One region of the Microbacterium tenebrionis genome, then DNA from elsewhere that is predicted to be linked to it. Evidence: predicted binding sites of a transcription regulator. Region 1 holds the regulator's gene; each other region holds the start of a gene.
What was found. The regulator LexA, encoded in region 1, represses DNA repair genes until DNA is damaged. The targets are predictions, from matches to a motif close to TCGAACANNTGTTCGA.

Region 1 (7,871 bases):
GATGCCGCCGGAGAGCTCGACGTTCACGTCGCGGTGCTGCTTGATGACCTTGCGGAGGATCGCGGCGTTGCTGCCGCGTCCGAAGGCCGCGTCGAGGTCGACGAGGTGGATCCACTCCGCGCCCTGGTCGACCCACTCCCCTGCCGCAGCCAGCGGGTCGCCGTAGCTGGTCTCGGACCCGGCCTCGCCCTGTGTCAGGCGGACCGCCTTGCCGCCGGCGACGTCGACGGCCGGCAGAAGGGTGAGCTTGGGGGTGGACGCGAAGTCGTTCATGTCATCCTCGGGTGGGTGCAGTGCCGATCATCGACACGATGTCCGAGAGTAGTCCGCCTCGATCCCGTGATCAAAACGTCGACGTCACGGAAGGCTCTCGACCCAGTTCCGCAGCAGGCGGATGCCCGCCTCCCCCGACTTCTCGGGGTGGAACTGGGTGGCCGACAGAGGTCCGTTCTCGACCGCCGCGAGGAACGGCTCGCCGTACGTGGTCCAGGTGAGCGCCGGCTGCGGAAACGGCGGAATGACTTCGAGTTCCCACTTCTGCGCGGCGTACGAGTGCACGAAGTAGAACCGCTCCTCCTCGATGCCGCGGAACAGCACGCTGCCCTCGTCGGGGGTCACGGTGTTCCAGCCCATGTGGGGAAGCACCGGAGCGTTGAGCTCCGTGACCGCACCCGGCCACTCACCCAGACCTTCGACGTCCTGCCCGCGTTCGACGCCGTGCGCGAACAGCACCTGCATGCCCACGCAGACGCCGAGCACCGGCCGTCCGCCTGCCAGACGCCGCTCGATGACCTCGTCCCCGCCCTGCTCGCGCAGCGCGGCGCGAACAGCGGCGAATGCGCCGACGCCGGGGACGAGCAGCCCGTCCGCTTCGAGCGCCGCGGTGCGGTCGCCCGTCAATGTGGCATCCGCGCCGGCGGCCGCGAGCGCCTTGACCGCGGAGTGGACGTTGCCGGAGCCGTAGTCGTAGACGACGACGCTGCGCGTCACAGCGCGCCCTTGGTGGAGGGGATGCCGTCGACGAGGGGATCGAGCGCCTTGGCCTGCCGGAAGGCGCGGGCGAAGGCCTTGAACTCGGCCTCGGCGATGTGGTGCGGGTCACGACCACCGAGCACGCGCACGTGCACGGTGAGTCCGGCGCCCACCGAGATCGCCTCGAACGCGTGCCGCACGAGCGAACCCGTGAAGTGGCCGCCGATGAGGTGGTGCTCGAAACCATCGGGCTCGCCGGTGTGCACGAGGTACGGACGGCCGCTGATGTCGACGACCGCCTGTGCGAGCGCCTCATCGAGAGGGACGAGCGCGTCTCCGTAGCGCGAGATGCCCGACTTCTCGCCGAGCGCCTCGAGGATCGCCTGACCGAGGACGATGGACACGTCCTCGACCGTGTGGTGGGCGTCGATGTGCGTGTCGCCGGAGGCGCGGACGGTGAGATCTGTGAGCGAGTGCTTCGCGAACGCCGTCAGCATGTGGTCGAAGAACGGCACCGACGTGTCGATGCGGCTCTGCCCTGTGCCATCGAGGTTCAGCTCGAGCTCGACGGTCGACTCGGACGTGCTGCGGGTACGCGACGCGGTGCGGGAGGCGCTCATGCGCCCGAGTCTATCGACGCCAGAGCGTCGAGGAACGCCGTCGTCTCGGCCTCGGTCCCCGCTGTCACGCGCAGGTGGTGCGGGATGCCCACGTCGCGGACGAGAACGCCGCGGGCATACAGAGCCTCGAACGTCGCGCGGGGATCTGCCACGCCGCCGAAAAGCACGAAGTTCGACCACGATTCGTGAGGCTGATACCCCAGCGCCTCGAGCGTCGCGGTGATCCGATCGCGCTGCTCCACGATCTCGTCGACCATACCGAGCATGGTGTCCGCGTTGCGGAGGGCGGCGACGGCCGCCGCCTGGGTCAGGGCGCTCAGGTGATACGGAAGTCTCACCAGACGCAGGGCGTCGATGAACGCCGGGTCTGCGGCGAGATACCCGACCCGCGCACCGGCGAAGGCGAACGCCTTGCTCATCGTCCGCGACACGGCCAGCCGTGGGCGTCCGTCGAGAAGCGTGAGCGCCGACGATGCATCCCGAGGCGCGAACTCCTGGTAGGCCTCGTCGACGACCACGATGCCGCGCGCGGCTTCGTAGACCGCTTCGACGACGTCGAGGCGGAGCGGTGTGCCGGTGGGGTTGTTCGGCGAGCACAGCATGACGATGTCGGGGTCCGCCTGCTCCACCTGCGCAGCGGCCTCTTCCGCCGTGATCGTGTAGTCGGCTTCGCGCTGCCCCGCGACCCACTGCGCGCCGGTTCCCTGCGCGATCAACGGGTACATCGAGTAGGTGGGTGCGAATCCGAAGACCGTTCGGCCAGGGCCTCCGAAAGCCTGCATGATGTGCTGCAGGACCTCGTTCGATCCGTTGCCGGCCCAGATCTGGCCGGGCTCGAGCCCGTGCCCGAGGTAGTCCGCGAACGCCTCGCGCAGCGACGTGAACTCCCGATCGGGATAGCGGTTCACCTCGCGCAGCGCCACGGCGATGTCGTCGAGGATGTCGCTCGCCACCTCGTCGGGGACGGGGTGGGTGTTCTCATTCACGTTCAGCGCGACCGGCAACGGGGCCTGCGGCGCTCCGTAGGGTGTGAGGCCGCGAAGATCGTCGCGGAGAGGCAGATCGCCGAGGGAAGCAGTCACACTCCCCATGCTAACGGTGGGATCAGTCGACGTACTCGGCCGGGATGGCGAGCTCCTGCCCGACCTGGAGCGAGGACGCGCCCAGGGCGTTGAGACTCTCGATCTGGTGGATCACCGAGCGCGGGTCGGCGTTCGGCGCCACGGACTCGGCGATCGACCACAGAGTGTCACCGGGCATGACCGTGACCGTCTCGAAGCTCGCCGTGGGCACGGACTCGCCGGAGGCGACGGCGGCGCCGCCGCCGAGGGCCGCGAAGGCGATGCCTGCTGCGAGCGGGAGTGCGGCGAGGCCCAGCAGAACGCGACGCCCGCGCACGGTCAGTCGCAGTCGCGTCGAGGGACGGACGGTGCGGACTGCCGGGGCTGCGATGCTGATGGTGCTCATGGGATTCTCCTCTGCCTCTGGCGTAGCGTTCGCATTCACCGCTCGGCCGGGAGCGATGAATGCGAAGCTACGTACCGAATCTATCTTCGAATTCGAACATCTGTCAAGATTTCTTCGAAACCTCGTGCGGGAAACGGGCGACACGCTCGAACAGATCTTCCGAATCGCGGTGTTTCTCGGATACGGTTTCGATATCGACACCCCACCACGGGCCACCGACATTCGAAGAGCACCCCCGGAATCGCGCACGAAGGAGCACCATGAGCGACACCTCCGCCATCGAAGCCGAGACTCCTCGCACCCGTCGGCGCAAGAACCTCAGCGCCAAGCAGATGGCCATCCTCGAAGTGATCCAGACGTCGATCGCCACTCACGGCTATCCGCCGAGCATGCGCGAGATCGGGGACGCGGTCGGTCTGAAGTCGCTCTCCAGCGTCACCCACCAGCTGGGCCAGCTCGAGCTGAGCGGCTACCTCCGCCGCGACCCGGGCAAGACGCGCGCCATGGAGGTGCTCATCGACCTTCCCGGCACGAGCGGCGAGAATCCGGCCGATTCGGTCACACCGGTGGGGGACGCGGCGATGGTTCCCCTCGTCGGGCAGATCGCGGCGGGCGTTCCGATCACGGCCGAGCAGCAGGTCGAGGAGATCTTCCCCCTCCCCCGTCAGCTCGTCGGCAAGGGTGACCTGTTCATGCTCAAGGTCTCCGGAGAATCGATGATCGATGCAGCGATCTGCGACGGCGACTGGGTCGTCGTCCGCACCCAGAACACTGCGGAGAACGGCGAGATCGTCGCGGCGATGCTCGACGGCGAAGCGACGGTCAAGACCTTCCGCCAGCGTGACGGCCACACCTGGCTGCTCCCCCGCAACAGCTCCTTCGAGCCGATCCTCGGCGACGATGCCGTCGTCCTCGGCAAGGTCGTGGCGGTGCTCCGCGCGGTCTGACGCCCCGGCATCCTTCGACAACGCGGAAACCGCTCTTCCCCGGCATCCGGGAGGGCGGTTTCTGCGTTATCGGCTCTCGTATGCCGGCGTCGGCAGTGCCGCATAGGCTCGAGTCATGCCTCAGCCGTACGGAACCTGGCCGTCGCCGTTCACCGCCTCGAGCATCGCCGCATCCGCACCGCGCATCGACGGCGCGCGATTCGTCGGGGATGAGATCTGGTGGGGCGAGTCGGTTCCCGCCGAAGGCGGTCGCGTCACGGTCCGCAGTTCGAGCGGCGAAGTGCTGCTGCCTGCCCCGTGGAGCGCACGGTCGCGCGTGCACGAGTACGGCGGCGGCGCCTGGACAGCGGATGCAGACGGCACGCTGTACTTCGTCGATGGCCAGGATCAACGGGTGCACCGGATGCCGCGCGGCGGGGACCCGACTCCGCTCACGCCCGCCGGCGCGGCGGGCCGCGGACCGAACCACGGCGGGTTGCGACTGCAGAACGGCCGCCTGCTGGCGATCCGCGAGGATCTCGCAGCAGTGCCGCACCGTCGCGCGATCATCGAGATCCCGACCGACGGATCGGCGGCAGACGACGGCTCGGCCGTGCATGTGCACATCCAGGGGACGGCGTTCTTCGCGCATCCGGCGCTCTCGCCGGACGCCACCCGCATCGCCTGGGTCGAGTGGTCGGGGCGACGGATGCCGTGGCAGTCGGCCTGGCTCCGTGTCACGACGGTCGGCGACGATTCGTTCGCGAGCATCCGCACGCGTGCGGCGCTCCAGCCCGAGTGGGTCGGCGACGCGGAGTTGCTCTACGCCGACGACCCGTCAGGGCGCTGGGGGCTGCACCGTTTGCGCCTCGATGGCATCCAGGCATCCGATCCCGAGCAGATCGCGCCGGCCGGCGCCGACACCGGGTACGGACTGTGGGTGCTCGGGAACCGCTGGTACCAGCCGCTGGCGGACGGGAGGATCGTCGCGGTCCGGACGAACGGCTCCGACGAGGTCGTCGTGATCGACCGCGACGGTACCACGCGCGCGCTCGATGTTCCTGCCACCGCGCACGTCAGCGTCGACGACGTCGCCGGCTCGCGCGTGCTGCTCTCGGGTGGAGGATCCGCCGTGAACGCCGGCCTGTGGTGCGTGGACGTCGACTCCGGCGAGGTGACTCGCGTCCGCGGCGGGGGCCCGGCGGACGCCGACTGGATGCCGCCCGCAACGCAGCTCACGATCGACGGAGCGCACGGCCCCGTGCACGCGTTCGACTACGCACCCGCTAACCCGCTGGTGTCCGCACCCGACGGCGAGCTGCCGCCCTACATCGTGTTCGTGCACGGCGGCCCGACAGCGCACGTCGCCGGCGCGGCATCCGCCGCCATCGCGTTCTACACGAGTCGCGGCATCGGCGTGCTCGACGTGAACTACGGCGGATCGACCGGCTACGGCCGCGACTACCGCGAGCGTCTCGACGAGCAGTGGGGTGTGGTCGACGTCGACGACGTGCTCGCGGCGGCGCGCGGGCTCGCCGAATCCGGACGCGCCGATCCCTCGCGCATCGCGATCCGCGGCAGCTCGGCAGGCGGATGGACGGTGCTGTCGGCCCTTGTCCGCGGCGGCGTGTTCGCCGCCGGCATCAGCCGCTACGGGGTCACCGACCTGCGGATGCTGGCTCAGGACTCGCACGACTTCGAACGGCACTACATCGACGGGCTCGTCGGCCCGTTGCCCGAGAGCGAGCAGATCTACATCGATCGCTCACCTCTCACGCACGCCGACCGCATCGATGTGCCGGTGCTGCTGCTGCAGGGCGCGGACGACCTGGTGGTCCCGCCATCGCAGTCGGAGGCGATCCGCGACGCCCTGGCTGCGCGCGGCATCGCGCACGAGTACGTGCTGTACCCCGGCGAGGGCCACGGCTTCCGGCGCGCGGAGACGATCGTCGACGCCCTCGAGCGCGAACTGGCGTTCCTGGGCCGGGCGTTCGGATTCGCCGACTGAGCTAGTCCCCCATGCGGTTGCGCAGCCGCATGGCGCGCTCGGCCTCGCGGGTGTCCTGACGCTCCCGCAGGGTCTGGCGCTTGTCGTACTCGCGCTTGCCCTTCGCAAGGGCGATCTCGACCTTCGCGCGGCCGTCGAGGAAATACAGCTTCAACGGCACGAGGGTGTAGCCGCCGGCCGAGACGGCGTGCTCGAGCTTCTGGATCTCCTCGCGGTGCATCAGGAGCTTGCGGATGCGCTTGGCCGAATGATTCGTCCAGTGCCCCTGCGAATACTCCGGGATGTGCACGGCGTCGAGGAAGATCTCGTTGCCCTTGATGTACGCGTATCCGTCGGACAGGTTCGCGCGCCCCTGGCGCAGCGACTTCACTTCGGTGCCCGTGAGCACGAGCCCTGCCTCGTACGACTTCTCGATGGTGTAGTCGTGACGGGCACGGCGATTGGTCGCAATGACCTTCTCCCCGCGTTCCCTTGGCATGGTTCTCTCCTGTGCATCCTGTCGTACGGCCAGCCTTCAACCCTACAACAGCGAGGACGTCAGGTGCGCAGCCAGCGACGGATCGCGAACCCGGCAGACAGCGCGGCGAGCACGACGCCGATCACGATGAGGATCGGGACGACCACGAGGGCGTCCTGCATGCTCACCCAGGTCGTGATGAACGGCACGCGGCCCTTGAGGTATCCCTCGACGCCGAAGTGCATTCCGGCGATCACGGCAGCGCTCGCAAGCGCCGACCCGAGGAAGGCGGCGAACACGCCTTCGAGCACGAACGGCGTCTGGATGAACCGGTTGGATGCGCCGACCAGGCGCATGATCCCGATCTCCTTGCGTCTGGCGTAGGCCGACAGGCGGATGGTCGTGGCGATGAGCAGCACGGCGGCGATGAGCATGAGCACGGCGATGCCGACGGCGATGTAGGTCGCCACCGTCAGGGCGGAGAACAGCGGATCGAGGTACTGCAGCTGATCCAGCACCTCCTCGACGCCGTTCACGCCGCTGAAGGCCTCGACGATGACCTGCGACTGACTCGGATCCTTCAGGGTGATCCAGAAGCTGTCGAACATCTGGTCCTCGGTAAGGACGCTGGCCTGCTCGTCGCCGAGCTGATCGACGAGCTTCGCGTAGGCCTCGGCCTTCGTCTCGAAGCGCACCTCGGAGATCAGCGCGTTCAGCGCCGGGCCCTCCAGCTCGGCGCGCACCTGCTCGATCTGGTCCTGCGTCGCCTCGCCGTCGATGCAAGTCTCCTGCGTGTCCGACACGGAGGAGCACATGTAGACGGCGACCTGGGCGCGCTCGGTCCAGTAGTCGCGCATCGTGCTGATCTGGCCCTGCATGAGGATCGCAGCTCCCACGAACGTCAGCGACACGAACGTGACGAGCACGACGGAGATCACCATCGAGATGTTGCGACGAAGGCCCCCGAGGGCCTCCATCAGGATCAGTCCCACTCTCACGAGGTCGGCCCCACTTCGTCGTCATCGTCCGCGGCGGACAGGCCGAGCCGGTCGGCGACGCCGAGCTCGGCGACGTCGACCTCGGGCAGCACGATCGGATGCGTCCGGGTTACCGCAGGCGCGGCCTCCGGGGCCGCGGCGTCGCGCTCCGCCTTCATGGAGGCGATCATCTCGGCGGTGAGGGGCTCGAGCGACTCGGTCTCGCGTTGGACTTCCTGGACGGCGGTGAAGGCGGCGGTGGCGGCGGCTCCGCGCTCCTCCTGCGGCACCAGTTGCGGGATCATCGACCGGTCGCCGTAGCCGCCGCGCGTCTCGTCGCGCACCATCTCGCCGTCGCGCAGCTCGATCACGCGGCGCTGCATCTGGTCGACGAACGCGGCCTCGTGCGTGGCCATGAGCACGGTGGTTCCGCCGGCGTTGATG
Region 2 (7,871 bases), on a different contig from region 1:
CGAGGCGGGGGAGGAACATACTCCGCTGCGTAGTTGTCGATCCATGCACCCGTCAAGCGCGTTGAAGACTTCAGTTGGTCGTCGACCGCGCGACGTAGTTGATCGACAATGTCTCCGCCTGGCAAAGCAGAGAACCGCAAGTTCCACTCGTGGTTCGTGAGCAGGGCAGTTTCGGTCAGGTTGGAACTGCCGACGATGGCGGTTGTGCTACCGGCCTGTTCGAAGAGGTATCCCTTCGCGTGGAATCCGCCCCTGGCACCCGAATGGACGAAAACCTCGATGCCGGGGAGGTTGAGAAGCTCACGGAAGGCGGCCGGCGTATTGAACCCGAGATAGGTCGAGGTGATGATCGTCCCCTTGCCGGGGAAGTCCAGTAGCGCCTGCTTGAGCATGGCGACTGCGCTCGTCGTGACGAACGCAGTAGAAAATACGAAGGAGCGGGATCGACGCAGTTCATGGCGAATGGCGCGAAGCATTGTGTTCGCGCCATCGTTGGCGATGAGCACGGGATGGAACAGCTGGTCCGACTGGACGGTGCGGTCAAAAAACCCAAAGGTGTTGTCGAGTTGGAGCTGATCGCCTGAACGAGTCATCCTGCGACCTACGCCGCGAGGTCGCTCATGATTCGGTGCACCGCCGGGACATCGGCGGGTGCCCATGTAACCGAGTCGAGATCCGCTGCAGCGATCCAACGAATCTCGGCATGCTCTGTGAGGCGCGGCTCGCCTTCTACAAGGGTTGCGTAGAAGGTCGTCAGGGTCACGACACCGAAGTCATACTCGAAGCTCGTCGTCTCGACGTGCGCACCGACATCGATCGTGCACAGCAACTCTTCTTGCATCTCGCGACGGAGCGCCTGCTCAGGGGTCTCGCCAGCTTCGATCTTGCCGCCCGGGAACTCCCACATTCCCGGCAGCGACATGGATGCGCTTCGCTGCGCTGACAGGATCGTTCCGTCACGCACGACGACCGCCCCGACGACATTGATCTGCTTCTTCACCTGTGCTCCCGTGTGGCCGGCTCTCTTCTCAGCAGCCTATCCACGACCGTGTGCATTTCGATCGAAGCCCCACGATCCCGTCGAACTGCGCTGATCGTTTGGGGAGATCACCAAAGCGTCCTGAAGCTCCCATTAACAGAAGAGAGCAGGGACCCGGCTCCCCACGGCCGGGTCCCTGCTGTTCATCCAGCTCCCTTACGGCTGAACGAACACCTCGTCGGCGAACATCCCCGGGCGCACGCGGATCAGTGCCGTCTCGCCGTCGGGCACGAGGAAGGCCTGTGAGCCCGTTGCCGATGCTCCGTTGTACAGCTCGTCGGCCATGAAGTTATCCGCGAGGACGACCATGGCGTCGTAGCTGTTGATCACGTTGCCGGCGCTGGTGACGACATCCACGCCGACCTCGGGCGCAAGCCCGGAGTCTGTGCCGGTGTACGTGACCGTGTAGTTCACGATCTCGTAGTGCGAACCGGCCGGCGCCGCCTCGTTGAACTGGTTGCCCTCGGCGACCGCGGCCGCCCCATCCGCCGTGTGGCTGTTGATCACGACGGTCCAGTCGGACGAGCTGATCGTCGAACCGAGCGCGTACGGGTTCTCACGCGTGCCCTCTGCTGCGGCATCCGATCCTTCCTCGGCGGCGGGTGCGGCATCCTCGCCGGACTCGTCCGTCGGCTCGCTCACGACCGTGTCGCCGTTGCCGAACTCGTCCTCGAATGCCTCCTGGGCAACGCCGGCCACCACCGCGAAGAACACGACGAACCCGACGATCGTCCCCACGACCGACGCGACGAGGCCGACGATGCCCATCCACTTGCCGCTCCCCTTGAGGAACAGCGAGACGATGCTGAGCACGAAGGCGATCGGCAGCAGGATCCAGCCGACGATGAGTGCGCCCGGGATGCACGCGAAGATGAATCCGACGGCGGCGGTGATGAGCGCGACGAGTGCCAGGACGTTGCGCTTCGCGGGCGTCGCCGGCTGGTCGACCGGCGGCATGGGCGGAGGCATCTGCTGCGGAGCAGGAGCTGCGGGCGGGTTGGGTACGGACATGTGATTTTCCCCTTGGGAGTGTGCGTGGAGCACCGGCCTGCCCCACGACGGATGCCGAGGGGCGCCGACCGCACGCACGACGAATGCCGCCCTTCTCAAGGCGCGATTCCGGAGCTCCGGGTGGGGCTCCGTGGTTCGTGCGGACCGGCTGGGGTCAGACTAGCGGGAGGGGTCGGACATTGGTCGTAGTCCGGCTGGACAGAGGTCGAAAGCCGCGGCCGCGAACTACGCTGATCCCATGTTCCGCCGCCCCATCGAGCTCCGCGTCGACCGCGACAGCGTGGCGATGGGGGATGACGTAGTCTCCCACGCTCGGTCGATGACCGTGCCGCGGGGCACGTTGCTCAGCGCAGCGCTCGAGCGGTCGTCGCCCGCGATCCGATCGCCGGGCTGGTCGTGGGTCGCCGTCGTCGACAGCGAGGTCGCCGCTGTCTGGTCCGTCGACCACGGCGTCCAGCTTCTCGTCGAAGACCGCAAGTTCACTCGCGGGCCGGTCGACATCCACTTCCGCTACTTCGTGCAGATCGACCCCGCCTGGCTGCACCGCCGCCTGGCCGAAGGTGCGCGAGCGAACCGCCGCGAACTCGAAGTCGAGTACGCTCCCATCGCCCGCGAGAAGCACCGCGCCGAGCTCCGACGGCGCGAGCGTGAGATCGATGAGCGACTGCTGAGCCCTGAATGCATCGAGGCGCTCCGTCATTACGGCGCCGAGATCACCCTGCACGCCGACATCGCCTGCGACGTCATCCACGAGGGAGAGACCTGGGCGGTGCGTCGCGCTGACACCATGTTCCAGGTCTTCCGTGGACCCGGCGGCCCCATCGCGTCCATCCGACCGCACGACCTCGGCGAATCCTGGCTCGTCACGATGATCGGTTCAGTCGTACGCGTCGGCACCGGCCAGGCCGCATTGCCTGAAGCCGTCCAGCTCCCGGGCCTCGAGCTCACTCGCTCCGCCGGACGCTGGGTGTCGCACGGCGCCACCGTCGTTCAGGTCCGCTCCGACCACCAGGCCGACGCCGCCCGCCTCGCCTACGGGCGGTCGATCACCGAGGTGCGCACCCTTCTCGAGGCCTGACACCCGTCAGAGGTATGCGACGCGACGTCACGGCACCGGCGGATAGTCCTCGTTGCGGCCCTGCTCCTCAGCGGCGATCCGATCGCTCTGCTGCTCGTCGAACGAGGGCGCCTGGTCATCCGGACGCTCCTCATCCGCTCCGGGCGACTGCTGGCGCTCATCGTCGTCACTGCTCAGGTCGGGATCGACGCCCTCGGGCTCGAGCGGATCGGTGGGGAACGGGGTGGGATCGGTCATGACTGCCTCCTTGATCGTGGGCGAGTCGCCAGCATGCCACGGGCACGGTTGATCACGAAGGTGGTTGACAACAGCATCCCCAGCCAGAGGGCGTGCACCACGAACCGAACTGATCCCATGCTCCGCCGCCCCATCGAGCTCCGAGCGCGATGAGGAGATCCACGTCCGAGTAGCAATAGGTCACCCGATCCCAGCCCGATCATTCCACAGATTCGAACAAAGATACGAGAATGTCCGAGCTGCTCGCTACGCTGGGGGCATGTCCAAACTCACCGCTCTGCACGAGGCCATCAGAAGCCTCGACGCGGCATGGGGTGATGCTGAGGAATCAAATGAATTTACGAAGGATCAACTGATCTTCGTCGCCTCGGCGCTCGCGGCAGTACATCGCCGGCTGGACGCCGTCGAGGTCGATGTCGCCGCAGGGCTGGCGCGCGAATCGCGCCCGGAGCTCGGGGCGGAATCGCTGCCGAAGCAACAGGGGTTCCGCACGCCCGCGAAGATGATCTCCACGACGATGGGCGTCTCGACCGGCGACGCGGCGCGGCTGATCAAGGTGGGCGAGAGCACGGCATCGCGCAGTGATCTGTTGGGGGCGCGGCTGCCGGCGAAGTATCCGCACGTGCGCCGGGCGTTGGATGCGGGTGAGCTCAGCGCCGGGGCGGCTGGGGTCATCATCGCGATGCTCGACCGGTGCCGGATCGCAGCCGGCGCCGAGCGTACGGCCGAAGGTGAGCGCGTGCTCGTCGAGTCGGCAGTCGGGCTCGGGCTCGACGAAGTGCGCAGGCTCGTCGTGCGCGCCGAGGCGTGGCTCGACCCGGACGGCGTCGAACCACGCGACGAAGAGCGGCGCTCGCAGCGTTCGCTCACGATGTTCGAACGCGACGGGTTCGTGCACCTCAATGCGAAGCTCGACGCCGAGGCGGCTGCGCCGGTCGTCGCGGCGCTGCGCGGCTCGGTCAGCGCCGCATTCGTCGCGCGGAAGGATGCCGTCGACCCCGACGCCCCCGATGCCGATCGGCGCACGGTTCCCATGATCCAGGCCGACGCGCTCGTCGCTTTCTGCGCGCACGTGCTCGGGTGCGACGCGAAGGGCCTGCCGCTTGCCGGAGCGACAGTGGTCGTGCGGATGAACGTGAAGGATCTCGAGTCCGGCCTCGGCGCGGCCACGATCGACGGCCTCGACCAGCCGATCAGTATCGCCGCGGCCCGGCGCATGGCCGCCGACGGGGGCGTCATCCCGTGCGTGCTCGGAGGAGACGGCGAGATTCTCGAGTGGGGCCGCGAGAAGCGCCTGTTCACCCGGGCACAGCGTCTCGCGCTGGTCGAGCGCGACGGCGGGTGCGCCATGTGCGCTCTGCCGCCCGAGATGACGAGGGCGCATCACATCCGATGGTGGCGACGCGACGCGGGGCCGACCGACCTCGCGAACGGCGTGCTGCTGTGCGAGACGTGCCACCACCGTATCCACGACAACGGGTGGGAAGTCCGCGTCGATGGCACGGGGCCGTCATCGAAGGTGTGGTTCATCCCACCGCCCTATGTCGACCCAGAGCAGAAGCCGCGACTCGGCGGTCGAGCACGGTTCGACATCCGAGCGCGGTTCGACATCACGGTGCCGCCGCGCGCCGCGTGACCGTCCGCCAGATCGCGTGCGTTGGCTCGACCGTCGAGCGTGTGCCGACGCTGTTCGCCAGAGGCGTCCCCGTCCTGGGCCACGTCGGGCTGGCCCCGCAGACCACGGCCATGCTGGGCGGAACACGCGTGCAGGCGCGGACGACGGATGCCGCATCCCGGGTCATCGAGGACGCGCTCGCGCCGCACAGGGCGAACGATCGCGCTGGATAGGCTGACCGCATGAATCAGCCACGCGTGATCCACGCCGGCCAGGCGCTCGTCGACCTCGTGATCGAGGTGCCGGAGCTCCCCGCCCGCGGACAGAACGTGATGGCCTCCTCCGACGCGCAGTACGCCGGGGGAGCGGTGACCGTGCTGCTCGCGGCCGCGCGGCTCGGGGCGTCGTGCGTGCACGCTGGCGCCGTGGGCACGGGCCCGCACGGCGACCTCATCCGGTCGACGCTGGCGGCCGAGGGGATCGCGGCATCCGCGCCTCCGGTGCCGGACGGCGACACCGGAGTGTGCGTCGTGCTCGTCGAGCCGACCGCGGAGCGGACCTTCGTGACGACCCTCGGCGCTGAGCGTGAGATCACGTCGGCGTCGCTGTCGACGGCATCCGTCGCTGCGGGCGACCTCGTGTGCGTGACCGGCTACTCGCTCGCCGTCGAGCAGACCCGCGACCCGCTACTGGAGTGGCTGCCGACGCTGCCGCCGGAAGCCGTCGTCGTGCTCGACCCCGGCGCGGCGTTCGCAACGCTGCCCGCCGAGGTGCGCGACGCGATGCTCGCGCGCACGGACGTCTGGACGGGCAACGCCGAGGAGACCACCGACCTGCTGGCGGCGGCGTCGATCGCGGTGCCCCCGTCGCCGGATCGCGAGATCGTCGCGCAAGCCGCTGCGGTGACGCCGCTACTGCGTGAGGGAGCCGTCTCGATCGTGCGGGACGGTGCCGAGGGATGCGCCGTGCACGCGCGTGGCGAGTCGACGTACGTGCCCGGATTCCCCCAGAAGCCGGTCGATACGAACGGCGCCGGAGACACGCACACCGGGGCGCTGCTGGCCGGGATCGCGAGCGGAACCGGGTGGGTGGAGGCGAGTCGCCGGGCGAATGCGGCGGCGGCGCTCAAGGTGACCCGTCGTGGGCCGACGACGGCGCCGACCGCGGACGAGGTCTCGGAGTTCTTGCGGAGCCGGTGAGCTGGCCCCGAACCGGGTCGCGACGTTCACCCTTCCCGAACGACACATTGCGATATATCGTTAACGCACTCCAGCGCGGATTCCGGCTGGCGCACATCGCGAACCAGGAGGACATCATGAACAGCTCAGACCACAGCGGCGGCTTCGGATCCGGCTCGCCCTTCGGCGGTTTCGGCTCGGGCGGATCCGGCTTCGGCTCAGGGGGACCCGGCGGATTGGGCGGGTTCGGCGGCGCCGGAGCATCCGTCCTCTTCGATGCGGTGGATCAGCTGCGCCGGGCCTTCGACCAGCGTCCGGCGAACTCCCCGCGCATGCCGCGCGGCGACGTGCGCGCCGCCGTCCTCTCGCTTCTCTCCGACGAGCCGATGCACGGATACCAGATCATCCGCGAGATCGAAGAGCGCTCGGGCGGCTCGTGGAAGCCCAGCGCCGGCTCCGTCTACCCGACGCTGCAGCTGCTCGCCGACGAGGGCCTCGTCGAAGCTGAAGAGCAGAACGGCCGCAAGACCTACGCGCTCACCGAGGCCGGCCGCGCCGTCGCCGACGAAGCCGAGGCGCCGGCGGCGTGGAAGTCCGCCGCCGGTTCCGGCCCCGGCGGTTCCCGTGGCCCAGAGGGTGCCGGTGACGGCATCCGCTTCGGCGGTGAGAAGCACCGCGCGCTCGTCAAGGCGGGCGTCGACCTCGCCGGCGCCGCCACGCAGTTCGCCCGCAGCGGCAGCTCCGCGCAGATCGACAGCGCCATCGAGGTGCTCGACGACGCCCGCCGCAAGCTGTACGCGATCCTCGCTCAGGAGTGACCACGTCACGACCGGGGGCGGTCGAGGGCCGGGAGCCCGAGGCGCGTCCCCACCCGCACCGCGCCCGCTACCGGCGCATCATGCGCTTCGCCTCCGCCCAGCTCGTGCAGCTGTGGTGGTTCGAGCTTTTCCTGCCGCGCATCGGACTCGACCGGGTCGCCGAGCGCACCCGACCCGAGCGGATGCGACGCATCGCCCGACGGTTCCACGCGCTCGCCGTCGACCTCGGCGGGCTCATGATCAAGGTCGGACAGTTCCTCTCCTCCCGCCTCGACGTGCTTCCGCCCGAGGTTACCGACGAGCTCGCGGGCCTGCAGGACGAGGTTCCCGCCGTGCCTTTCGCCGACATCAGGGCGCTCGCCGAAGCAGAGCTCGGCGTCCCGTTCGAGCGCGCCTTCGCCTGGGTCGACGAGCGGGCGCTTGCGGCGGCGTCCCTGGGGCAGGTGCACCGGGCGCGCCTGGCGGACCTCGATGCCGCCGACACCGGCCTGCGCGACGTCGTTGTCAAGGTGCAGCGCCCCGGCATCGACGAGATCGTCGCGGTCGACCTGTCTGCGCTGCGCAAGGTGGCCGGGTGGCTGAGGCGGGTACGCATCGTCTCCGACCGGGTCGACGCTCCCGCGCTCATCGAGGAGTTCGCGCAGACGAGCCTCGAGGAGGTCGACTATCTGCACGAGGCGCAGAACGCCGAGCGGTTCGGGGAGAACTTCGCCGACGACGCCCGCGTCGGAACCCCCGCCGTCGTGTGGGAGCGCACGACCCGCCGGGTGCTGACGCTCGAGGACGTCACCGCGATCAAGATCAACGACATCGAGGGCCTTCGAGCGGCCGGCATCGATCCCGCTGCCGTGGCCGATGCCTTCGCCGCAGCCATGTTCGAGCAGGTGTTCACGCA
Region 3 (7,871 bases), on a different contig from region 1:
GCAGGGGCTCCCGGGGCAGAGCGGCACGGCTCTGCTCGACGACTCGGGCGACACCGGTGAGCAGCCCGAGCTGCCCGGACTCTCCGGGTTCGGCACCGACGGGCCGGGGGAGCGGGGCCTGCAGGCGCCGAGCGCGCCCTATGTGCTGCCCTCGCCCGGCGTGCTCCGTGAGGGCCCGCCGCCGGTGGTGCGCTCGGACGCCACAGACAAGGTGATCCAGCAGCTCACCAGCGTGCTGGAGCAGTTCAAGGTCGACGCCAAGGTGACCGGTTTCTCCCGCGGACCGACGGTGACGCAGTACGAGGTCGAGGTCGGGCACGGCGTCAAGGTCGAGAAGATCACGCAGCTGTCGAACAACTTCGCCTACGCCGTGGCATCCAACGACGTCCGCATCCTCTCGCCGATCCCTGGCAAGAGCGCGATCGGCATCGAGATCCCGAACGCCGACAAGGAGATGGTCGCCCTCGGCGACGTGCTGCGCTCGCCCGCCGCGCAGAAGAGCACGCACCCGATGACGATCGGCGTCGGCAAGGACGTCGGCGGCAACATCGTCGTCGCGAACCTCGCCAAGATGCCCCACCTGCTCGTGGCCGGATCCACCGGATCCGGTAAGTCGAGCTTCGTGAACTCGATGATCACGAGCCTGTTGATGCGGGCACGGCCGGCCGATGTGCGCATGGTGCTCATCGACCCCAAGCGCGTGGAGCTCACCAGCTACGCAGGCGTCCCGCATCTGATCACGCCCATCATCACCAACCCGAAGAAGGCCGCTGAGGCGCTTCAGTGGGTGGTGAAGGAGATGGACATGCGGTACGACGACCTCGCGTCGTTCGGCTTCCGCCACATCGACGACTTCAACAAGGCCGTCCGCGCCGGCGAGGTCGAGGTGCCGGCCGGCAGCGAGCGGGTGCTCAAGCCGTACCCGTACCTGCTCGTCGTCGTCGACGAGCTCGCCGACCTCATGATGGTCGCCCCGCGCGACGTCGAGGACTCGATCGTCCGCATCACCCAGCTCGCCCGTGCCTCCGGCATCCACCTCGTGCTGGCGACGCAGCGCCCGAGCGTGGATGTCGTGACCGGTCTCATCAAGGCGAATGTTCCGTCCCGGCTCGCGTTCGCGGTGACGAGCGTCACCGATAGCCGCGTGATCCTGGATGCTCCCGGTGCCGACAAGCTCATCGGTCAGGGTGATGCTCTGTTCTCGCCCATGGGGTCGTCGAAGCCGTTCCGTCTGCAGGGCGCGTGGGTCGAGGAGACCGAGATCGATGCCGTCGTCAAGCACGTCACCGCACAGGCTCGGCCGGAGTACCGCGCCGATGTGCAGGAGGCCATGGACCCGGCCAAGAAGAAGGAGGTCGACGAAGACATCGGCGACGACCTCGAGGTGCTTCTCGCCGCGGCCGAGCTCGTGGTGTCGTCGCAGTTCGGATCGACCTCCATGCTGCAGCGCAAGCTGCGGGTGGGCTTCGCGAAGGCGGGTCGCCTCATGGATCTGCTCGAGTCGCGAGAGATCGTCGGTCCCTCCGAGGGCTCGAAGGCCCGCGACGTGCTCGTCACCGCCGAACAGCTGCCCGCCGTGATGGCCAAGCTGCGCGGCGAGGATGCACCGCCCGCGCCCACGGCTCCCGCCGCCGAGTCCGTCGACTACGGCCGCGACCCGATCGAATCGCAGTTCGAGGGGCTCCCGGTCGTCGACGAGGATCAGGGCGACGAAGACGCCTGGGGCCTGACGGGCCGCGACTGATGACGATTCCCCGGCAGCTGCCGAACGCGATCACGGTCGCCCGTATCCCGCTGGCCGTCGTCTTCTTCGTGCTGCTGCTGCTCGGCGGCATGTACGGTCACGGTGACATGGTGATGCGCTGGGTCGCCGGCGGACTCTTCGTGCTCGCGATCTCCACGGACTGGGTCGACGGGTATCTGGCCCGCAAGTACGACATCGTCAGCGACTTCGGCAAGCTCTGGGACCCGATCGCCGACAAGCTGCTCACCGGCGCCGGTTTCGTCGGGCTCGCCATCCTCGGCGAATGGCCCTGGTGGGTCGTCGTCGTCATCCTGATCCGCGAGTGGGGCATCACGATCCACCGCTTCCTGGTCGCGAACGATCACATCGTCGCGGCCGCCTGGATGGGTAAGCTCAAGACGGCGTTCCAGGGCGTGGCGCTGAGCTGGTGGCTGCTTCCGCTCCACCAGTGGATCGGCCTGGACTGGTGGACCGGCGTCGGCATGGTCCTCATGTACGCGACGCTCGTGCTGACCGTAGCCAGCGGTATCGACTACGTCGTCTCGCAGGTTCGCGGCTCACGCGCCGACCGGACATGAGCGACACGGCACGGCTCGTCGCCGCCCTCACGGCCCGCGGCTGGACCATCGGCGTCGCCGAATCGCTGACCGGGGGAGCGCTCAGCGCCGAGATCGTCTCGGTCCCCGGTGCGTCGGCGACGCTTCTCGGGGGAGTGGTGGCCTACGCGACGCCCGTCAAGGCTTCACTGCTCGGGGTGGATGCCGCACTGCTCGCAGAACACGGAGCGGTGCATCCCGAGGTCGCGATCCAGATGGCGAGAGGTGTCCGTGAGGCGGTGCAGGTCGACGGCCGCGGCGCCGACGTCGGCGTCTCCACGACCGGGATCGCAGGGCCCGACTCGCCGGACGGCCAGCCGGTCGGCACGGTGCACATCGGCGTCGCGACACCGGACGGTGCGCATGCGTACGGCTTCCGATTCGACGGAGGCCGCGCCGCCGTGCGCGCCGCGTCCGTGCAGGCGGCGGTCGCCGCGGTGCTGACAGCACTCGGGGAATAGCACCCGCGGGGCCCGCGTTGTGGAAGATGTGTCGTTCTCAACGAAACCACAGCGTGAAACGGTAGCGTTTTCAGCAGAAAGTCGGGTTAGACTGGCGATCCGTTCGGAGGCGACTCCGATCCGGGGAATGGAGAGGAGGTTCCGATGATTCTTGTCCGACAGGAGATCGGCGATGTGCTGAGGGACTTCCGCCTGCAGAAGGGGCGCACGCTCCGGCAGGTCGCGAGCAAGGCGTCGGTGGCGCTCGGATACCTGAGTGAGGTCGAACGCGGCCAGAAGGAGGCGTCCAGCGAGATCCTCGCATCGGTCGCCGAGGCGCTCGACGTTCCCATCTCGCGGATCATGCGCGAGGTCGGAGACCGGATCTCCGTGCTCGAGGGCATCCAGGTGTTCCCCGATGTGGTTCCCGACGACCTGGTGGCGTCGGTCGAGCCCGAGCTGTCCCTGCACTGACCCCGAGGCGAATCAGGACGACGGATGCGACGCAGCGAGTTCCACCGCGCGGTCGAAGATGAGTTCGGTGGACGCTCCGTCGCGCTCATGAGGGATCTCGTGCTCGGAGCGGTCGGAAACCGCACGGCCGCAGAGGCATTGGAGAGCGGCGTGCCTCCGCGGGAGATCTGGGCCGCGCTGTGCGCCGAGATGGATGTTCCGCCTGAGCGCCGCTACGGTGTCGGCCGACTGGAACCGCGCCGGCACTGAGTCTCCGCGTCGACGGTTCACTCCGACGAGCCCGGCGTGTCGTCGAAGATGTGTTCGAAGCGCGCGTATCGTTCTGCACAAGTGGTTACGAAGCACTGTCGTCCACCGTTCGTGGCGAATCCGACGCAATGTCGGATGCCCCTCCTACGGTGATCACAGGCCCAGGAGCCATACGCCTTGTCGGAGAGTCCACCCCAGCCGGGGTGGCCGCGACAGCCTACAGGCGGCACCACGCGAACATATGAGGAGCACGTCATGCCATCAACCGCAGACCGCGAGAAGTCCCTGGAATCGGCTCTCGCCCAGATCGACCGTCAGTTCGGAAAGGGCTCGGTCATGCGACTGGGCAGCGACGAGCGCGCACCTGTCGCCGTCGTCCCGACGGGCTCCATCGCCCTCGACGTCGCCCTCGGTGTGGGCGGCCTCCCGCGTGGACGCATCGTCGAGATCTACGGCCCGGAGTCGTCGGGTAAGACGACCCTGACGCTGCACGCCATCGCCAACGCGCAGCGCGCCGGCGGCATCGCGGCGTTCATCGACGCCGAGCACGCGCTCGACCCCGAGTACGCCAAGAAGCTCGGCGTCGACATCGACGCTCTGCTGGTGTCGCAGCCCGACACCGGTGAGCAGGCTCTCGAGATCGCCGACATGCTCGTGCGCTCCGGGGCGATCGACCTCATCGTCGTCGACTCCGTCGCAGCTCTCGTGCCGCGCGCCGAGATCGAGGGCGAGATGGGCGACTCGCACGTCGGCCTGCAGGCCCGCCTCATGTCGCAGGCGCTGCGCAAGCTGACCGGTGGTCTGAACCAGACCAACACGACCATGATCTTCATCAACCAGTTGCGCGAGAAGATCGGCGTGTTCTTCGGATCTCCCGAGACCACCGCCGGCGGCAAGGCGCTGAAGTTCTACGCGTCGGTCCGCATGGACATCCGTCGGATCGAGACGCTCAAGGACGGCACCGAGGCGGTCGGAAACCGCACGCGTGTCAAGGTCGTCAAGAACAAGATGGCGCCGCCGTTCAAGCAGGCCGAGTTCGACATCCTCTACGGCGTCGGCATCTCCCGCGAAGGCAGCCTGATCGACTTCGGCGTCGAGCACGGCATTGTGAAGAAGTCGGGCTCCTGGTACACCTACGACGGCGACCAGCTCGGCCAGGGCAAGGAGAACGCCCGCAACTTCCTGATCGCGAACCCCGACATCGCACTGACAATCGAGACGCAGATCAAGCAGAAGCTCGGAATCGGAGGACCGGCGGCCGACACGGCAGCTGCACCGGCCGGTGCAGACGAGCTGGCTCAGCGCCGCCCGGCCTGATGCCGCACACGCACGATGACGGGGGCGAGGACCGCCTCGCCCCCGTCATTCCGCTCTTCGGCGGACGAGTCGCACGAGCGTCCGATCTGCAGCCCGGGGAGGTCGACAGCCCGGCGGTCACGATCGACAGGGATGCGGCGCCGGGTCCTCGTCCGGATCGGACGGTCGAACACGGCGAACCCGATGCCGATGACTTCGCCCAACGGGCCGAGGAGGCTCTTGTGCGCAAACTGCGCGCGAGGTCGCTCTCGGTCTCAGAGGCGCGTCAGGTGCTCCGGGGCCACGACCTCGACCAGGGCCGTATCGACGACGTGATCGACCGCTTCTGCGAACGCGGCTACCTCGACGACTCCCTGCTCGCCGAGCATCTGGTGATCTCCGGGGTCGAGCGCAAGGGGCAGGGTCGTGTGGCGCTGTCGCGCGCGCTCGCCCAGCGCGGGATCCCGCGCGACGTCATCGACACCGCCCTCGGCGACCTTCCCGATGACGATGCCGAACGGGCTCTCGAGTTCGCCAGGACCAAGGCCCGGTCGTTGTCGAGGCTCGACTTCGACACGGCGCTGCGCCGACTGATTGGTCAACTCGCACGCCGAGGCTACGGCGGATCGGTCGCCGCCAATGCCGCCCGCACGGCGTTGGGCGAGGCATCCCTCGGGGCGCCGAGGACGGGCGTGAGGTTCGTCGACTCGGACTGACCCCCGAGTCCGTCCGCGGGCGCGCCCTCGTAGAATAGGGAGCACCATGACTATTCCCCGCAGCGAACCGACGATCATCTCGGCGTCCTCTGCGTCCGTCGATGCCGACGGCCGTCAGCGCACGTACGAGGTGCGCACCTTCGGGTGCCAGATGAACGTGCACGATTCCGAACGACTCTCCGGATCCCTGGAGAGCGCCGGGTATCTGCGCGCCGAGGTGGGCACCGAGGCCGACGTCGTCATCATCAACACGTGCGCCGTGCGCGACAACGCCGCAGGCAAGCTGTACGGCACACTCGGACACCTCGCTTCGGTCAAGCGCCGCAAGGAGGGCATGCAGATCGCGGTCGGCGGCTGCCTCGCCCAGATGGACAAGGATGCCGTGCTCGACAAGGCTCCGTGGGTGGACGTCGTCTTCGGCACCCACAACATGGGGTCGCTCCCCGGCCTGCTCGAGCGCGCCAAGCACAACGGCGATGCCGAGCTCGAGATCCTCGAGTCGCTCGAGGTCTTTCCGTCGACCCTCCCGACCAAGCGCGACTCGGCGCACAGCGGCTGGGTATCGATCTCGGTCGGCTGCAACAACACCTGCACGTTCTGCATCGTCCCGAGCCTGCGGGGCAAGGAGAAGGACCGCCGGCCCGGCGACATCCTGAACGAGATTCGCCTCCTCGTCGAGGACGGCGCGATCGAGGTCACCCTGCTCGGCCAGAACGTCAACTCCTACGGCGTGGAGTTCGGCGACCGGCAGGCCTTCGGCAAGCTGCTGCGCGCCACCGGTCAGATCGACGGACTCGAGCGGGTGCGCTTCACAAGTCCCCACCCCGCGGCGTTCACCGACGATGTCATCGATGCGATGGCGGAGACGCCCAATGTCATGCCCCAGCTGCACATGCCGTTGCAGTCCGGCAGCGACCGCATCCTCAAGGCGATGCGCCGCTCCTATCGGAGCGAGAAGTTCCTCGGCATCCTCGACCGCGTGCGCGAGCGCATTCCGCATGCGGCGATCTCCACCGACATCATCGTGGGGTTCCCCGGCGAGACCGACAAGGACTTCGAGGACACCATGCGCGTCGTAGAGCAGGCGCGGTTCGCCAACGCCTTCACGTTCCAGTACTCGATCCGTGAGGGGACGCCCGCCGCGACGATGGAGGATCAGGTTCCCAAGGCCGTCGTCCAGGAGCGCTACGAGCGGCTGATCGCCCTGCAGGAGCGCATCTCGCTCGAGGAGAACCAGAAGCAGGTCGGCCGCGAAGTCGAGGTTCTCGTCTCCGTCGGCGAGGGCAAGAAGGATGCCGAGACGCACCGTCTGACCGGCCGCGCGCAGGACAACCGGCTCGTGCACTTCGAAGTGACCCCCGGCTCCGACCTGCCGCGCCCCGGTGACGTGGTGACCGTGACGATCACCCACGGTGCGCCGTTCCACCTCCTGGCGGACGACCCGACGGGCGCGCCGCTGCGCATCCGGCGCACGCGCGGTGGCGATGCCTGGGATCGCGCACAGGCGGAGTCCTGCGGCGTCCCCGCCCCCTCGGGCGCATCCGGCGGCCCGCGCGCTGTCTCACTGGGCCTGCCCACGCTCCGCGTCGGTGTCTGATCCCGTCTCCTCCTGTTCCGCCGGGGCCCCCGCTGGTCGCCGAGGCCCCTCACCGACGCGTCGCCAGCCGGGGCATCGACGACAGGCGGGGGCGTCGCCATGAGTGATCGGGATCCGCGCATCTGGGCGATCGTCGGCGCCACGGGCACAGGCAAGAGCGACCTCGCACTCCGCCTCGCCGAGGCGCTGCGCGAGAGCGGCAACCCCGCCGAGATCGTCAACGCCGACGCCATGCAGCTCTACCGCGGCATGGACATCGGCACGGCCAAGCTCTCCGTCGACGAGCGCCGCGGCATCCCGCACCACCTGTTCGACGTCCGCGAGGTCACCCAGGACGCCGCCGTGGCCTGGTATCAACCGCTCGCGCGCGCGGCGATCGAGGCCATCCACGCACGCGGCGGCGACGCCGTCCTCGTGGGCGGGTCCGGTCTCTACGTCTCGAGCGTGATCTTCGACTTCCGCTTCCCGCCCCGCGACCCCGCAGTGCGCCAGCGGCTCGAACGAGAACTCGACGAGCAGGGCGCCGGTGCCCTCTTCGCACGGCTGCAGCAGGTGGATGCCGTCACCGCGGCCCGCGTCGACCCGAAGAACGGCCGGCGCATCGTGCGCGCGCTCGAGGTGATCGAGCAGGGCGCGCAGACCCACGGCGCGGCACTCCCCGACGAACCCCTGCTGTGGCACCCGCGGACAAGGATCCTCGGAGTCGAGGCGGACCGCGCGGAACTCGTCGCCCGGCTCGATGCCCGGGTGGAGCGCATG

Region 2: KEC56_RS03460 (HNH endonuclease signature motif containing protein) is a predicted target of LexA. The motif match lies at 3,578-3,593, and genes of this name have one in related genera.
Region 3: recA (recombinase RecA) is a predicted target of LexA. The motif match lies at 3,546-3,561, and genes of this name have one in related genera.

Annotation. Positions count from the first base shown of each region.
Region 1 is NZ_JAGTTM010000007.1:26,320-34,190, forward strand. It holds gene priA (bifunctional 1-(5-phosphoribosyl)-5-((5-phosphoribosylamino)methylideneamino)imidazole-4-carboxamide isomerase/phosphoribosylanthranilate isomerase PriA) at 1-273, opposite strand, end outside; gene hisH (imidazole glycerol phosphate synthase subunit HisH) at 358-990, opposite strand; gene hisB (imidazoleglycerol-phosphate dehydratase HisB) at 987-1,592, opposite strand; gene KEC56_RS13215 (histidinol-phosphate transaminase) at 1,589-2,674, opposite strand; gene KEC56_RS13220 (LysM peptidoglycan-binding domain-containing protein) at 2,697-3,059, opposite strand; gene lexA (transcriptional repressor LexA) at 3,320-4,006, shown strand; gene KEC56_RS13230 (S9 family peptidase) at 4,122-5,993, shown strand; gene smpB (SsrA-binding protein SmpB) at 5,995-6,471, opposite strand; gene ftsX (permease-like cell division protein FtsX) at 6,531-7,448, opposite strand; gene ftsE (cell division ATP-binding protein FtsE) at 7,445-7,871, opposite strand, start outside.
Region 2 is NZ_JAGTTM010000001.1:687,593-695,463, forward strand. It holds gene KEC56_RS03435 (DEAD/DEAH box helicase) at 1-593, opposite strand, end outside; gene KEC56_RS03440 ((deoxy)nucleoside triphosphate pyrophosphohydrolase) at 602-1,000, opposite strand; gene KEC56_RS03445 (hypothetical protein) at 1,196-2,050, opposite strand; gene KEC56_RS03450 (hypothetical protein) at 2,289-3,128, shown strand; gene KEC56_RS03455 (hypothetical protein) at 3,156-3,365, opposite strand; gene KEC56_RS03460 (HNH endonuclease signature motif containing protein) at 3,625-5,001, shown strand; gene KEC56_RS03465 (3-methyl-2-oxobutanoate hydroxymethyltransferase) at 4,998-5,213, shown strand; gene KEC56_RS03470 (PfkB family carbohydrate kinase) at 5,223-6,179, shown strand; gene KEC56_RS03475 (PadR family transcriptional regulator) at 6,296-6,976, shown strand; gene KEC56_RS03480 (ABC1 kinase family protein) at 6,973-7,871, shown strand, end outside.
Region 3 is NZ_JAGTTM010000002.1:233,933-241,803, reverse strand. It holds gene KEC56_RS06495 (FtsK/SpoIIIE family DNA translocase) at 1-1,744, shown strand, start outside; gene pgsA (CDP-diacylglycerol--glycerol-3-phosphate 3-phosphatidyltransferase) at 1,744-2,322, shown strand; gene KEC56_RS06485 (CinA family protein) at 2,319-2,801, shown strand; gene KEC56_RS06480 (helix-turn-helix domain-containing protein) at 2,946-3,254, shown strand; gene KEC56_RS06475 (DUF3046 domain-containing protein) at 3,279-3,503, shown strand; gene recA (recombinase RecA) at 3,759-4,820, shown strand; gene KEC56_RS06465 (regulatory protein RecX) at 4,820-5,515, shown strand; gene miaB (tRNA (N6-isopentenyl adenosine(37)-C2)-methylthiotransferase MiaB) at 5,562-7,112, shown strand; gene miaA (tRNA (adenosine(37)-N6)-dimethylallyltransferase MiaA) at 7,212-7,871, shown strand, end outside.